DNA from 2 places in the Streptomyces sp. WI03-4A genome. Region 1 is predicted to be linked to the other one. Evidence: predicted binding sites of a transcription regulator. Region 1 holds the regulator's gene; the other holds the start of a gene.
The links. The regulator HrcA, encoded in region 1, represses chaperone genes, less so after heat shock. The targets are predictions, from matches to a motif close to TTNGCACTCNGNNNNNCNGAGTGCNAA.
Positions count from the first base shown of each region.

Region 2: a site for HrcA is predicted at 5,486-5,512, ahead of groES (co-chaperone GroES). Genes of this name have one in related genera too.

Region 1 is NZ_JARAUO010000038.1:84,023-91,615, reverse strand. Features, by position in the region: gene PV343_RS30560 (DUF3097 domain-containing protein) at 1-421, opposite strand, end outside; gene PV343_RS30555 (MBL fold metallo-hydrolase) at 456-1,184, opposite strand; gene hrcA (heat-inducible transcriptional repressor HrcA) at 1,347-2,363, shown strand; gene dnaJ (molecular chaperone DnaJ) at 2,364-3,500, shown strand; gene PV343_RS30540 (nitronate monooxygenase) at 3,669-4,757, shown strand; gene PV343_RS30535 (16S rRNA (uracil(1498)-N(3))-methyltransferase) at 4,754-5,500, shown strand; gene PV343_RS30530 (VOC family protein) at 5,516-5,908, shown strand; gene PV343_RS30525 (hypothetical protein) at 5,850-6,254, opposite strand; gene PV343_RS30520 (hypothetical protein) at 6,370-6,930, shown strand; gene PV343_RS30515 (S41 family peptidase) at 7,027-7,593, shown strand, end outside.
Region 2 is NZ_JARAUO010000043.1:51,863-59,455, reverse strand. Features, by position in the region: gene PV343_RS32615 (FG-GAP-like repeat-containing protein) at 1-300, shown strand, start outside; gene PV343_RS32610 (YciI family protein) at 451-807, shown strand; gene PV343_RS32605 (RNA polymerase sigma factor) at 853-2,106, shown strand; gene PV343_RS32600 (THUMP-like domain-containing protein) at 2,120-3,286, opposite strand; gene PV343_RS32595 (polysaccharide deacetylase family protein) at 3,378-4,310, shown strand; gene PV343_RS32590 (polysaccharide deacetylase family protein) at 4,634-5,428, shown strand; gene groES (co-chaperone GroES) at 5,659-5,967, shown strand; gene groL (chaperonin GroEL) at 6,089-7,593, shown strand, end outside.

The DNA of each region.
Region 1 (7,593 bases):
CGCCCTCCAGGTACTCCACGACCACGCCCTCGATGCGCAGGTCGTCGCCCCACACCTTCTCCACCAGCTCGGCGTCGTGCCGGCCCTCGACGTAGATGCGGCCGGCGCGGGCCACCCGGGCCCGGGCCCCGGGGACGGCCACCGAACCGGACGCCGTCCGGGTGGGCCGCGGGGGAGCGGCGGCCGGCCGTACGAGGGTGACCGCCCGGCCCTCCAGCAGGAAGCCGCGCGGCTCCAGCGGGAACACCCGGTGCTTGCCGAAGCGGTCCGCCAGCGTCACCGTGCCCGCCTCGCAGCGGATCACCGCGCCGCAGAACCCGGTACCCGCCTCCTCCACCACCAGACCCGGCTCCGCCGCGACCTCCGGGACGGGCTTCGGCTTCTTCCACGGCGGGGTCAGGTCGGCGGAGTACTGGCGCATTCGAGTGACGATAGGAGAAGCCGCCGCCCGGGGCTCACGACACGCCGAAACGCGCCGCCAGCTCGTCGCGTTGCCGCCGCACGAACCCGGCGTCCACCACCGCACCGTGACCGGGCACGTACAGCGCGTCCTCGCCGCCCAGCGCCAGCAGCCGGTCGAGCGCGGCCGGCCACCGCGACGGCACGGCGTCCGGGCCCGCCTGCGGCGTGCCGGACTCCTCGACCAGGTCGCCGCAGAACACCACCTCGGGGGAGCCGGGTACCAGCACCGCCAGGTCGTGCGCGGTGTGCCCGGGCCCCACGTTGGCCAGCAGCGCCTGCCGGCCGTCCCCGAGGTCCAGCGTCAGCTCGCCGGAGACCGGATGCCGGGGCGCCCCGGCCGCCAGCGTGTCCACCGCCTCCTCCGCGTCCGCCGCCGGCAGGCCGTTGCGGACCGCGTCCAGGCGCAGTTCCTCGCGTCCGCCGGTGAACACCGCCTCCGCCCCCACCGCCGCGTACACCTCGGCCCCGGCGAACGCGGCCGTGCCGAAGACGTGGTCGAAGTGGGGATGGGTCAGCGCGAGATGGGTCACACGGCGGCCCGCCAGCCGCTCGGCGCACTCCCGCAGCCGGGCGCCCTCGGCCAGGCTCGCCCCGGCGTCCACCACCAGCGCCGTGCCGTGCCCGATCACCAGGCCCGCGGTGCAGTCCCAGCCGGGCAGCCGGCACCTGCCGATCCCGTCGGCCAGCCGCTCCCACCCCAGCTCTTCCCAAGTCACCGTCATACCGCGACGCTAGCGGTACGACCCCGTACGGCAGGACCGACCTTGCCCAGTGAGTACCCCACGGCCGTACACTGGGCCGGGGAACGCTGGCACTCGGACACGCAGAGTGCCAGGTGGACCACTCGAAGGTCCCAGGGGACGACATGCTGGAGGTGCGCGCGGATGCTGAGTGAACGCAGGCTTCAGGTGCTGCGCGCCATCGTCCAGGACTACGTGGGCACCGAGGAGCCGGTGGGCTCCAAGGCGCTCACCGAACGGCACAACCTCGGCGTCTCCCCGGCGACGGTGCGCAACGACATGGCGGCCCTGGAGGACGAGGGCTTCATCGCACAGCCGCACACCAGCGCCGGGCGCATCCCCACCGACAAGGGCTACCGGTTGTTCGTGGACAAGCTCGCGGGTGTCAAGCCGATGACCGGGCCCGAGCGCCGGGCCATCCAGAACTTCCTCGAGGGCGCCGTCGACCTCGACGACGTCGTGGCCCGCACGGTGCGCCTGCTCGCGCAGCTCACCCGGCAGGTCGCCGTCGTGCAGTACCCGTCCCTGACCCGGTCCACCGTCCGGCACGTGGAGCTGCTCTCGCTCGCGCCCGCGCGGGTGATGCTCGTGCTGATCACGGACACCGGCCGGGTCGAGCAGCGGATGGTCGACTGCCCGGCGCCCTTCGGCGAGGCATCCCTGGCCGACCTCAGGGCCCGGCTGAACAGCCGGGTCGCCGGCCGCCGGTTCAGCGATGTGCCGCACCTGGTCGAGGACCTGCCCGAGGGCTTCGAGGCCGAGGATCGCGGTACGGTCTCCACCGTGCTCTCCACCCTGCTGGAGACACTGGTGGAGGAGAACGAGGAGCGGTTGATGATCGGCGGCACCGCCAATCTCACCCGTTTCGGACATGATTTCCCCCTCACGATCCGGCCCGTGCTGGAGGCTCTTGAGGAGCAGGTCGTGCTCCTCAAGCTCCTGGGCGAGGCGAAGGATCCGGGCGTGATGGTGCGCATCGGGCACGAGAACGCCCATGAGGGACTCAACTCCACCTCCGTGGTGTCGGTCGGCTACGGTTCGGGCGGCGAGGCGGTTGCCAAGCTCGGCGTGGTCGGACCGACCCGCATGGACTATCCGGGAACGATGGGAGCGGTACGCGCAGTGGCACGGTACGTCGGACAGATCCTGGCGGAGTCGTAAGTGGCCACGGACTACTACGCCGTTCTCGGCGTGCGCCGCGACGCGTCGCAGGATGAGATCAAGAAGGCGTTCCGTCGGCTCGCGCGCGAGCTGCACCCGGACGTCAACCCCGATCCGAAGACCCAGGAGCGGTTCAAGGAGATCAACGCCGCCTACGAGGTGCTGTCGGACCCGCAGAAGAAGCAGGTCTACGACCTCGGCGGCGACCCGCTCTCCCAGGCGGGCGGCGCGGGCGCGGGCGGCTTCGGCGCCGGCGGCTTCGGCAACTTCTCCGACATCATGGACGCGTTCTTCGGCACGGCGTCGCAGCGCGGGCCGCGCTCGCGCACCCGACGCGGCCAGGACGCGATGATCCGCATCGAGGTCGAGCTGGACGAGGCGGCCTTCGGGACGACCAAGGACATCCAGGTCGACACCGCGATCGTCTGCAACACCTGCAACGGCGAGGGCGCGGCGCCCGGCACCAGCGCCCAGACGTGTGACATGTGCCGCGGCCGCGGCGAGGTCTCCCAGGTGACCCGGTCCTTCCTGGGCCAGGTCATGACCTCCCGCCCCTGCCCCCAGTGCCAGGGCTTCGGCACGGTCGTGCCGACCCCGTGCCCGGAGTGCGCGGGCGACGGCCGGATCCGCTCCCGCCGCACCCTGACGGTGAAGATCCCGGCCGGTGTCGACAACGGCACCCGGATCCAGCTCGCCGGCGAGGGCGAGGTCGGCCCCGGCGGCGGTCCGGCCGGCGACCTCTACGTCGAGATCCACGAGCTGCCGCACTCGACCTTCCAGCGGCGCGGCGACGACCTGCACTGCACGGTCACCATCCCGATGACCGCGGCGGCCCTCGGCACCAAGGTGCCGCTGGAGACCCTGGACGGGATGGAGGAGGTCGACATCCGGCCCGGCACCCAGTCCGGCCAGTCGATCCCGCTGCACAACCGGGGCGTCACGCACCTGCGCGGCGGCGGCCGGGGCGACCTGATCGTGCACGTCGAGGTCACCACGCCGACCAAGCTCGACCCCGAGCAGGAGCGGCTGCTGCGCGAGCTGGCGAAGCTGCGCGGCGAGGAGCGGCCCCAGGGCCAGTTCCAGCCGGGCCAGCAGGGCCTGTTCTCGCGGCTGAAGGACGCCTTCAACGGGCGCTGACGCCGGCCGGCAGGGCGGTCCGGACCCGGTCCGGACCGCCGCTCCGGCGGCGGCCGGAACCGCGGCCCGCGGCGGTGCGCGGGGGGCGTTCGGACACCCTGTGTCACTGGCCTATGCCGCCGGACGCCCGGATTCGGACTTGTTTCGAGGACGTGACAACATGCGGTCATGTCCTCCGCACTGACCGATCTCTTTCCACTTCCGATCGTGCAGGCCCCCATGGCGGGCGGTGTCTCCGTCCCGCAGCTCGCGGCCGCCGTGTCCGAGGCGGGCGGTCTCGGCTTCCTCGCCGCCGGGTACAAGACCGCCGACGGCATGTACCAGGAGATCAAGCAGCTGCGAGGGCTCACGGCCCGCCCGTTCGGCGTGAACCTCTTCATGCCCCAGCCCGAGTACGCGGAGTCGGGCGCGGTGGAGGTCTACGCGCACCAGCTGGCCGGCGAGGCCGCCTGGTACGAGACCGAGCTCGGCGACCCAGACAGCGGACGCGACGACGGCTACGACGCCAAGCTCGCCGTCCTCCTCGACAACCCGGTCCCGGTGGTCTCCTTCCACTTCGGCGTGCCGGGCCGGGACGTCCTCGACTCGCTGCGCCGGGCCGGAACCCTCACCCTGGTCACCGCCACCACCGCCGAGGAGGCCCTCGCCGTCGAGCGGGCCGGTGCGGACGCGGTGATCGCGCAGGGCGTGGAGGCCGGCGGCCACCAGGGCACCCACCGGGACCTCGCGGAGAACGACGGCTCCGGCATCGGGCTGCTCTCGCTGGTCGCGCAGATCCGCGAGACCGTGCGCGTCCCGATCGTCGCCGCCGGCGGCATCATGCGCGGCGCCCAGATCGCCGCCGTCATCGCCGCGGGCGCGAGCGCGGCCCAGCTCGGCACCGCGTTCGTCGCCACCCACGAGTCCGGCGCACCCGCCCCGCACAAGCAGGCGCTGACCAACCCGCTGTTCGCGCGCACCGAGCTGACCCGGGCCTTCTCCGGCCGCCCGGCGCGCGCCCTGGTCAACCGCTTCCTGCGCGAGCACGGCCCGTACGCCCCCGCCGCGTACCCCGAGGTCCACCACCTGACCTCGCCGCTGCGCAAGGCCGCCGCCAAGGCCGGAGACGCCCAGGGCATGGCGCTGTGGGCCGGCCAGGGCCACCGGATGGCCCGCGAGCTGCCCGCCGGGGAACTGGTGCGGGTGCTGGCGGCCGAACTCACCGCGGCCCGGACAGCGTTGTCGGGCCCGGCCGGCACGGGAGGTGAGGGGCGATGACCGCACCGGTCTTCGTCGTCGAGCACTTCGACGCGGACGGTCACCGCTACGTCCTGGACGGCCCCGAAGGCCGCCACGCGGTCTCGGTCAAGCGGCTCCAGCCGGGCGAGGAGGTCGTCCTCACCGACGGCGCCGGACGTCACGCCGTGTGCGAGGTGATCGCCACCGAGGGCAAGGACCGGCTGATCGTCCGCCTGGGCACCGTCGCCGAGGAGCCGGAGCCCGCACCGCGCATCACCGTCGTGCAGGCCCTGCCCAAGGGCGACCGCGGCGAGGTCGCCGTCGAGACCATGACCGAGGTCGGCGTCGACGCCGTCGTGCCCTGGCAGGCGGCCCGCTGCATCACCCAGTGGCGGGGCGAGCGCGGGCTGAAGGCCCTCGGCAGGTGGCGGGCCACCGCCCGGGAGGCCGGCAAGCAGTCCCGCCGGGTCCGCTTCCCCGAGATCGCGGACGCGGCCACCACCAAGCAGGTCGCCGCGCTCCTCGCCGAGGCCGACTTCGCCGCCGTGCTGCACTCCGACTTCGAACACGGCAGCGCCCCGCTGGCCACCGCCGAACTCCCCGACCGGGGCGAGATCGTGCTGGTCGTCGGGCCCGAAGGCGGAGTCTCCCGCGACGAGTTGGCACTCTTCGAGGAGGCGGGCGCCCGCGCCTTCGTGCTCGGCCCCTCCGTCCTGCGCACATCCACCGCCGGCACCGCCGCCGCGGCCCTCCTCCTGGGCCGCACCGGCCGCTGGTCCTGACCCCCGAGGGACACGATGGAACTCGCCCAGATACGGCTCCTCGTCACCGACTTCCCGGCCTGCTACCACTTCTACGCCGAGGTCCTCGGCCTCACCCCGCAGTCCGGGGCGACCGAGGGCCCGTACGAGAAGTTCAGCCCGCACGCCGGCTCGGCCGGGATCGCGCTCCAGGACCGCGCCATGATGGGCGGCGTCCTCGCCGAACTGGGCGGCGCCGCCACGGGCCACCGCTCCCTGGTCGTCCTGCGCGTCGACGACCTCGACGCCTACTGCGCGGAGATCGGCTCCCGCGGCGCGACCGTCCTGCACGGGCCCGCCCCCATGACGGACCGCATGCGGGTGGCCCACCTCAAGGACCCGGAGGGGAACATGGTGGAACTCCAGGAGTGGCTTCTGCTGCGCACCTGACGATCGCCGGGAGCAGCGGCCAGCCGTCCACCTCGCCGCCGGCCGGCTCCCGCGCCCGCACCACGTCCACGAACGCCCGCACGACGGACGGCAGGTGCAGATTGGCCGCGTTCCCGTGCTCGTCGATCACGAGCCCGGAGTGGCTGTAGGCGTCGCTGCCCGCCACCCGTCCGGGCCCGCCCCGGAAGACCAGCCGGGCGGCGGGCCGGTCGGTCCGGCCGTCCCGGTACAGCACCAGCGTCTCCTGGCAGGGGCCGCCGTCCGGCCGGTGCCGGTGCCCGACCCGCCACCACCACACCTCCCCGCAAGGACCGGCCAGTCGTCTGAGTCTGCCTCTCCCGCCCATCGGGCCAGCCTACGGCGGCCCGGACACCACGGCGGTCCCGCGGGCCCCCGCCCGAACGGGTGAGTGGCCGTAAGCGGTCTTCCGCACCGCCCGCACCGGTGGCACGCTGCCCTTCATGGGGGCTTCGAGACGAATCGGACAGGGGCCACGAGCCACGCGCGCACTGGCCGTGGCGGGGCTCGCCGTGGTGACGGTGGGCGTGGTGACGGCATGTCAGCCGGGCGATCTCAGCTCGGCCGCGGTGGCGTACACCACCGACAAGACCGCCACCGACGAGCTCAAGCGGCGGCATGTGGACATCAGTTGGCTCACCTGCACGGGCAACTACGGCAAGGGCGGCTACACACCGGGGAAGTCCCCCTCGCCGACCGAGACCACCGTCGTCTCCGTCGACTGCCAGGGGCAGACCAAGGACGGCCGGAAGATCACCGTCACCGGCAAGGTGACGAAGGCCGTCGACGGCGCCTGCGTGCGCGGCGACCTGACCGCCCGGGTCGGCGGCCGGCAGGTGTTCCGGGTCAGCGGACTCGGCGACTGCGACGCCACGACGGGGCCGACGTACCGGCCGCCCGTCACCTACCGCCCCACCGGCGGGGAGCCCACCGTCACGGTCACCGTCACCCGGACCCTGTGGTGCAAGGGCGACCCGACCTGCTGGCCCGTGGAGGGAAAGTGATCCGAACCGGAGGCGGGCGCGCCGGCCGCTGCGTACAGTGACGGGGTGACTCAGAGCGCTCCGGCAGGTTCCTCCGGCTACCTCCGATTCCCCCACCTGAACGGCGACTTGGTGACCTTCACCGCCGAGGACGACGTATGGCTGGCCCCCCTGGACGGCGGCCGCGCCTGGCGGACCGGCGCCGACAACGTGCCGGTGAACCACCCCCGCATCTCGCCCGACGGCACCACCCTCGCCTGGACCTCGACCCGGGACGGCGCCCCCGAGGTGTACGTCGCCCCGGTCGACGGCGGGCCGTCCAGGCGGCTGACCCACTGGGGGAGCCTCAAGACCCAGGTCCGCGGCTGGACCCCGGACGGCGAGGTCCTCGCGCTCAGCACCCAGGGCCAGGCGAGCCTGCGCCGCACCTGGGCGCGGGCCGTTCCGCTGGACGGCGGACCGGCCACCACCCTTCCCTTCGGACCGGTCGGCGACATCGCCCACGGTCCGCACACGGTACTGCTGTCCGCCCCGATGGGCCGCGAGGCCGCCTGGTGGAAGCGCTACCGGGGCGGCACCGCGGGCAAGCTGTGGATCGACCGCGGCGCCGGCGACGCGCAGGCCGCCGGTGAGTTCGTCCGGCTGCACGAGGACCTGGACGGCAACATCGAGTACCCGCTGTGG
Region 2 (7,593 bases), on a different contig from region 1:
GGCGGCCGCTCCGGGCTGACCGGCACCGGCGCCCAGGCCTTCACGCAGAACACCGCGGGGGTTCCCGGCAGCGCCGAGCCGTACGACGGCTTCGGGTACGCCGTCCGGCTGCTCGACATCAGCGGCGACCGGCACGCCGACCTTGCCGCCGCCGCACCCTACGAGGACGGCGGGAACGGCACGGTCTGGGTGCTGCGCGGACAGTCGTCGGGCGTGGTGACCGGCGCGGCGCTCGCGTTCGGCGGGAAGGCGGTGGGCGCGCCGTACGCGAAGGCGGGGTTCGGGTTCGAGCTGAAGTAAGGGGCCGGCGGCACGCGGGACGCGGTGTGCCGGACCCCGGAAAAATATTTCTGGGGATTCTCCGGGGACGTGTCGATCCGGGTGTCTCCCGTTCGACGCATGGGTGAGCGGCGGGGACAAGGCCCCGCCGCCCCGACCGGAGGAGCCACCATGCCCCGCTACCTGTCCCTCATCCGCATCGACGAGAACTCCGCCCCCGCCGAGGGCCCCAGCGAGGAGCTGATGCGGCGGATGGGCGAGCTGATCGAGGAGATCACCAAGGCCGGCGTCATGCTCGACACCGCCGGCCTCACTCCCACGGCGCAGGGCACCCGCGTGCACTGGGAGGGCGGCCGGATCTCGGTCACCGACGGACCCTTCACAGAGTCCAAGGAGGTCATCGGCGGCTACGCGATCATGCAGTGCAAGGACAAGGCCGAGGCCTTGGAGTGGACCAAGCGCTTCCTGCAGGTCCACGAGGAGTTCTGGACCGTCACCTGCGAGGTCCGGGAGATCGCGGAGGGCTGAGGTCTCCCTGGCGCACGGCCGCCCGGGGGTGTTGCATGGTGGGCTGTGGAATCACAGCCCACCGCGGCGCACGCGATCGAGACCGTCTTCCGCCTGGAGTCCCCGCGGATCGTCGCCGGCGTCGCCCGCATCGTGCGGGACGTCGGCATCGCCGAGGAACTGGCGCAGGACGCGCTCGTCGCGGCGATGGAACAGTGGCCCCGGGACGGCGTGCCCGGCAACCCCGGCGCCTGGCTCATGGCCACCGCCCGGCACCGCGCCGTCGACCTCGTCCGGCGCCGCGAGACGTACGCCCGCAAGCTCGCCGAGATCGGCCGGGACCTGGAGACCACCGCCCCGCCCGAGGAGCCCGCCGACCCCGAGGACATCGACGACGACCTGCTGCGGCTCGTCTTCACCACCTGCCATCCGGTGCTGTCCCCGGAGGCCCGCACCGCGCTCACCCTGCGGCTGCTCGGCGGCCTGACCACGGCCGAGATCGCCCGTGCCTTCCTCGTCCCGGAGCCCACGGTCGCCCAGCGCGTCGTCCGCGCCAAGCGCACCCTGGCGACCAGGAACGTCGCCTTCGAGGTGCCCTACGGCCCCGACCGCGAGGCCCGCCTGGGCTCGGTCCTGGACGTCATCTACCTGATCTTCAACGAGGGGTACGCGGCCACCGCGGGCGACGACCTGCTGCGGCCCGGGCTGTGCGAGGACGCGCTGCGCCTGGCCCGGGTGCTGTCCACGCTGATGCCCAAGGAGCCCGAGGTGCACGGGCTGACCGCGCTGCTGGAGTTCCAGGCCTCCCGCGCCGCGGCCCGCACCGGCCCCGACGGCACACCGGTGCTGCTGAAGGACCAGAACCGGCGCCGCTGGAACCGCATGCTCATCGCCCGCGGCGTGCAGGCCCTCGCCCGCGCCGACGCCACCGGCACCGGCGCTCCCGGCCCCTACGGCCTCCAGGCCGCCATCGCCGCCTGTCACGCGCACGCGTACACCTACGAGGAGACCGACTGGCGGACCATCGCCACCCTGTACGGGCTGCTCGCGGCCCGCTCCCCGTCCCCGGTCGTCGAGCTCAACCGGGCCGTCGCCGTGTCGATGACCGACGGCCCCGCCGAGGGCCTGCGGCTGGTGGACGCGCTCGCGGCGGAACCCGCCCTGCGCGACTACCACCTGCTCCCCAGCGTGCGCGGCGACCTGCTGACCCGGCTGGGCCGCACGGCGGAGGCCCGCGCGGAGTTCGCCCGCGCGGCGTCCCTGACCCGCAACGCACGCGAACGCGCGCTCCTGCTGAGCCGGGCCGCCGGCGACGGCTGAGCGGGCGCGTGTGTCAGCGGGCCGGGTGGCCGAGCAGCATGGTGGGGGCGCCCGCGACACGGGTGAGGAAGACCGTGGCGGAGTTCGGGCCCTGGGGCCTGACCTTCCTGCGCAGTTCCTCCGGCTCGACCGCCGAGCCCCGCTTCTTCACCGTCAGGACGCCCACCTCGCGCTCCCGCAGCAGGGCCTTCAGCCGCTTCACGTTGAACGGGAGCCGGTCCGTGATCTCGTAGGCGGTGGCGTACGGCGTCGGGCGCAGCGCGTCGGCGGTGACGTACGCGATCGTCGCGTCGAGGAGGCCGCCGCCGACCTCCTCGGCCACCTCGGCGACCAGGTGGGCGCGGATGACGGCGCCGTCGGGCTCGTACAGGTACCGCCCCACCGGCCGCACCTCCGGGTCGGGCAGGCCGCGTCCCGGCAGGGTGCGCGGGCCCGGCAGCAGCGTGGCCCGCACAGTGCCCGGCGCGCCGGCCCCGAACCACAGCACGGCCTCTTTCACGTCCCCGCCGTCCGAGATCCACTCGGCCTCCGCCTCGGCGGGGATCGCCTCGTGCGGGATGCCGGGCGCGATCTTCAGCGCGGCGCGGGGAGCGCCGAGCGCCGTCTCCACCGCCCACGACAGGGGCGGTGAGTAGGCCTCGGGGTCGAAGATCCGGCCCCGCCCGCCGCGCCGCGCGGGGTCCACGAACACGGCGTCGTACCCCTGGGTGCTCACCTCCGTGACGTCCGCCTCGCGCACCTCGATCAGCCCGTCGAGCCCCAGCGCCGCCGCGTTCGCCCGCGCCGCGGCCGCCGCCAGCGGGTCCCGGTCCACGGCCAGCACCCGGATGCCGGCCCGGGCCAGCGCGATCGCGTCGCCGCCGATCCCGCAGCACAGGTCGGCGACCGAGGTCACGCCCAGGTCCTTCATCCGGTCCGCCCGGTACGCCGCCACGCTCGCCCGGGTCGACTGCTCGACCCCGTTCGGCGTGAAGAACATCCGCCCCGCGTCCCCGGCCCCGAACTTCGCGGCCGCCCGCTGCCGCAGCCGGGCCTGTCCGAGCGCCGCCGACACCAGGTCGGCCGGGTGCTCGCGGCGCAGCCGGGTGGCGACGGACAGCTCCCGTGCGGGGTCGGTGTCGCGCACCTCGTCGAGGAGGGCGCGGCCTTCGGGGGTGAGGAGGAGGGCGAGGTCGTTCACCGGGTCATTGTGGGCCAGTCGGTGGACGGTGCGCTTGCGGGCGGCGGTGTCGGCCCGGGTTCGGCGCCGCGGCCTGCGAGGATCCGGCACCATGCGAGTCGTAGTACAAAATGACAAATTTCGGGCACGGCTCCAGCGAGTCGTCCTCCGCAGCGGGCTGGCCGCCCTGGCCTGCGCCGCCGTCGCCTCCGGCTGCTCCGCCCCGGGCACGGACTCCGGCTCCGGGGGCGCCCCCGGCCGGCAGCCCGGCCAGGGCGGCCCCGACCGCCCCACGGACCCCCGGGCGCGCCTCGCCGCCGAGCACGAGCGCCTGGTCGCCGCCGCCCGGCGCTGGAACCTGGACCAGGTGCCGCTCACGCCGCCGGCCCCGCCGGCCGTCAGGCCGAGGATCACCCCACGCGCCGGCTTCGAGGTGGACGGCCAGCAGGAGGAGAACCTGCCCCCGGTCTTCACCACCGTTCCGACCAGGCAGAAGGTCGTGTTCCTCACCATCGACGACGGTGACGACAAGGACCCGGACTTCCTGCGCATGATGAGCGACCTGAAGGTCCCGTACTCGGCGTTCCTCAGCAACTACCTCGTCAAGAACGACTACGGCTACTTCCGCAGGATGCAGGCCGAGGGCCACACCCTCAACAACCACACCCTCACCCATCCCTACCTGCCCGGTCTCTCCTACGAGGAGCAGAAGGACGAGATCTGCGGCATGCAGGCCATCATGAAGAAGCAGTTCGGCAAGGCGCCGACGGTCTTCCGGCCGCCCTACGGCGACTACAACGGCGACACCCTGCGCGCCGCCAAGTCCTGCGGGATCAAATACGCGCCCATCTGGGACGAGGAGGTCTTCGTCGACCACTGGGAGTACCGCGACGACGACCGCAGCCTGCACCCCGGCGACATCGTGCTCACCCACTTCCGCGGCCGCAACGACTGGAACGGCACGATGGTCGACGACATGCGCCGCTTCCTGAACAAGGTCACGCGTGACGGGTACGCCGTGGCGCGCCTGGAGGACTACCTGTGAGGCGCGGGGGGCCGACGGGGGGTGACGGGCGGGCCCCGCGGGTCCTACGAGCCCCGCGGGCCCGGCGGCACCGGCGTACCGGGTCCGCCACGCCGGAGCCGGCACCCGGGCCGGGGCCGAAGCCGCGGCCTGGGCCGGTGTCGTGGCGGGGGTGGGTCTCTGGCGACGAGCGCGGCGGTGGGCGCGACCGTGGGCCTGGTGGCGTGCGGGCCGGGCGCGACGGTGGGCGTGGTGGTGCGCGGGCCGGGCGCGACGGTGGGCGTGGTGGGGCGCGGGCCGGGCGGTCCGGGACCGGCGCGCCGCGGGCCGGTCCGGCCGCCGCGCTGGGTGCCGCCCTCGCCTCGGTCCTCCTGCTCGCCGGCTGCGCCCAGTCCGTCGACCCCATCGAACGCCTGGGCAAGCGCGCGGCCCAGGGGGTACGGGCGTCGAGCCCGGCCGGGGACCAGGTCTACCGCCGGTGGGGCCTGGCCGCCCCGCTCGCCGCGCCGCCCAGCCACCCGGCCCGGCCGCTGACGGCCCAGCGCCCGGGCACCTCGCCGCTCCGGGTGGTGCACCGCGTCGCCACCTCCGACAAGGTCGTCTTCCTCACCTACGACGACGGCGCCGAACGGGACCCGCGCTTCGTCGACATGGTCCGCGACCTGCGGCTGCCGGTCAGCTTCTTCCTGACCGACAGCGTCGTGGGCCCGGGCTACGGCCACTTCGCCCGGCTGCGCGCGGTGGGCGCCGGCATCGAGAACCACACCCTGGACCATCCGGCGATGGCCGGACTGCCGTACGCCGGGCAGCGCGCGGAGATCTGCGGCCAGCAGGAGAAGCTGAGGTCCCGTTTCGGCCTGCGCCCCCGCCTCTTCCGCCCGCCCTACGGCACGTACGACACCACGACCCTGCGCGCCGCCGCCGACTGCGGCGTCTCCGCGCTCGTGCTGTGGCGCGCCGCCATGACCTCCGACGGCATCACCTACGCCAGGGGCGCCCACCGCCTGGGGCCCGGCGACATCGTCCTCGTCGGCCCCGACGAGGCCACGGGCCCCGACTTCAAGGAGCGCACGCGCCGCCTGCTGCGCGAGGCGCAGGCCCGGGGCCTGACCGTGGGACGCCTCGAGGACTACCTGTAGGACGCCCGGCACTCCGGGGGCCGGCCGGGGCCGATGATCCACGACGCGCCGCCGTAATTGGCACTCCGCTTGACCGAGTGCTAACCCCGGTCATAGTCTCGGCTTTGGCACTCCCCCCTGGAGAGTGCCAAATACGCGACGGGCAGGTCCGGCACCCGCGACGACGGATCCACCTGGTCGCCACCTCAGACAGTTAACCCCGTGAGATCTCCGAAGGGGGAGGTCGGATCGTGACGACCACCAGCTCCAAGGTTGCCATCAAGCCGCTCGAGGACCGCATCGTGGTCCAGCCGCTCGACGCCGAGCAGACCACCGCCTCTGGCCTGGTCATCCCGGACACCGCGAAGGAGAAGCCCCAGGAGGGCGCCGTCCTCGCCGTGGGCCCGGGCCGTTTCGAGAACGGCGAGCGCCTTCCGCTCGACGTCAAGGTCGGCGACGTCGTCCTGTACAGCAAGTACGGCGGCACCGAGGTGAAGTACAACGGCGAGGAGTACCTCGTCCTCTCGGCTCGCGACGTCCTCGCGATCATCGAGAAGTAGTCACCTCGAGCACCTTTTGCTCTTGACCTGCGCCCCTGGCCCCCGCGACCGATAACGAAGCCGGGCGCCCGGGGCGCAGTCGTCTTTACACCCACAGATTTCCGAGAGGGCTTCCGCTGTCATGGCGAAGATTCTGAAGTTCGACGAGGACGCCCGTCGCGCCCTTGAGCGCGGCGTCAACAAGCTGGCCGACACGGTGAAGGTGACGATCGGCCCCAAGGGCCGCAACGTCGTCATCGACAAGAAGTTCGGCGCCCCCACCATCACCAACGACGGTGTCACGATCGCCCGTGAGGTCGAGATCGACGACCCGTACGAGAACCTCGGCGCGCAGCTGGTGAAGGAGGTGGCGACCAAGACCAACGACATCGCTGGTGACGGCACCACCACCGCCACGGTGCTCGCCCAGGCGCTGGTGCGCGAGGGCCTGAAGAACGTCGCCGCCGGCGCCTCCCCGGCCGCCCTCAAGAAGGGCATCGACGCCGCGGTCAAGGCCGTCTCCGACGAGCTCCTCGCCTCGGCCCGCCCGATCGACGAGAAGTCCGACATCGCCGCCGTGGCCGCGCTGTCCGCCCAGGACCAGCAGGTCGGCGAGCTGATCGCCGAGGCGATGGACAAGGTCGGCAAGGACGGTGTCATCACCGTCGAGGAGTCCAACACCTTCGGTCTGGAGCTGGACTTCACCGAGGGCATGGCCTTCGACAAGGGCTACCTGTCGCCGTACTTCGTCACGGACCAGGAGCGCATGGAGGCCGTCCTCGACGACCCCTACATCCTCATCAACCAGGGCAAGGTCAGCTCCATCCAGGACCTGCTGCCGCTGCTGGAGAAGGTCATCCAGGCCGGCGCCTCCAAGCCCCTGCTGATCATCGCCGAGGACGTCGAGGGCGAGGCCCTGTCGACCCTGGTCGTCAACAAGATCCGCGGCACCTTCAACGCCGTCGCGGTGAAGGCCCCGGGCTTCGGTGACCGCCGCAAGGCCATGCTGCAGGACATCGCCACCCTCACCGGCGGCACCGTCATCTCCGAGGAGGTCGGCCTCAAGCTCGACCAGGTCGGCCTCGACGTGCTGGGCTCCGCCCGCCGCGTGACCGTCACCAAGGACGACACCACGATCGTCGACGGCGGCGGCGACTCCGCCGACGTCGCGGGCCGCATCGGCCAGATCAAGGCCGAGATCGAGAACACCGACTCCGACTGGGACCGCGAGAAGCTCCAGGAGCGCCTCGCGAAGCTGGCCGGCGGCGTGTGCGTGATCAAGGTCGGCGCCGCCACCGAGGTGGAGCTGAAGGAGAAGAAGCACCGTCTGGAGGACGCCATCTCCGCGACCCGCGCCGCGGTCGAGGAGGGCATCGTCTCCGGTGGTGGCTCCGCTCTGGTCCACGCCGTCAAGGTCCTCGAGGGCAACCTCGACAAGACCGGCGACGAGGCCACGGGTGTCGCGGTCGTCCGCCGCGCCGCCGTCGAGCCGCTGCGCTGGATCGCCGAGAACGCCGGCCTCGAGGGCTACGTGATCGTCTCCAAGGTGGCCGAGCTCGACAAGGGCAACGGCTACAACGCCGCCACCGGCGAGTACGGCGACCTGGTCAAGGCCGGCGTCATCGACCCGGTCAAGGTCACCCGCTC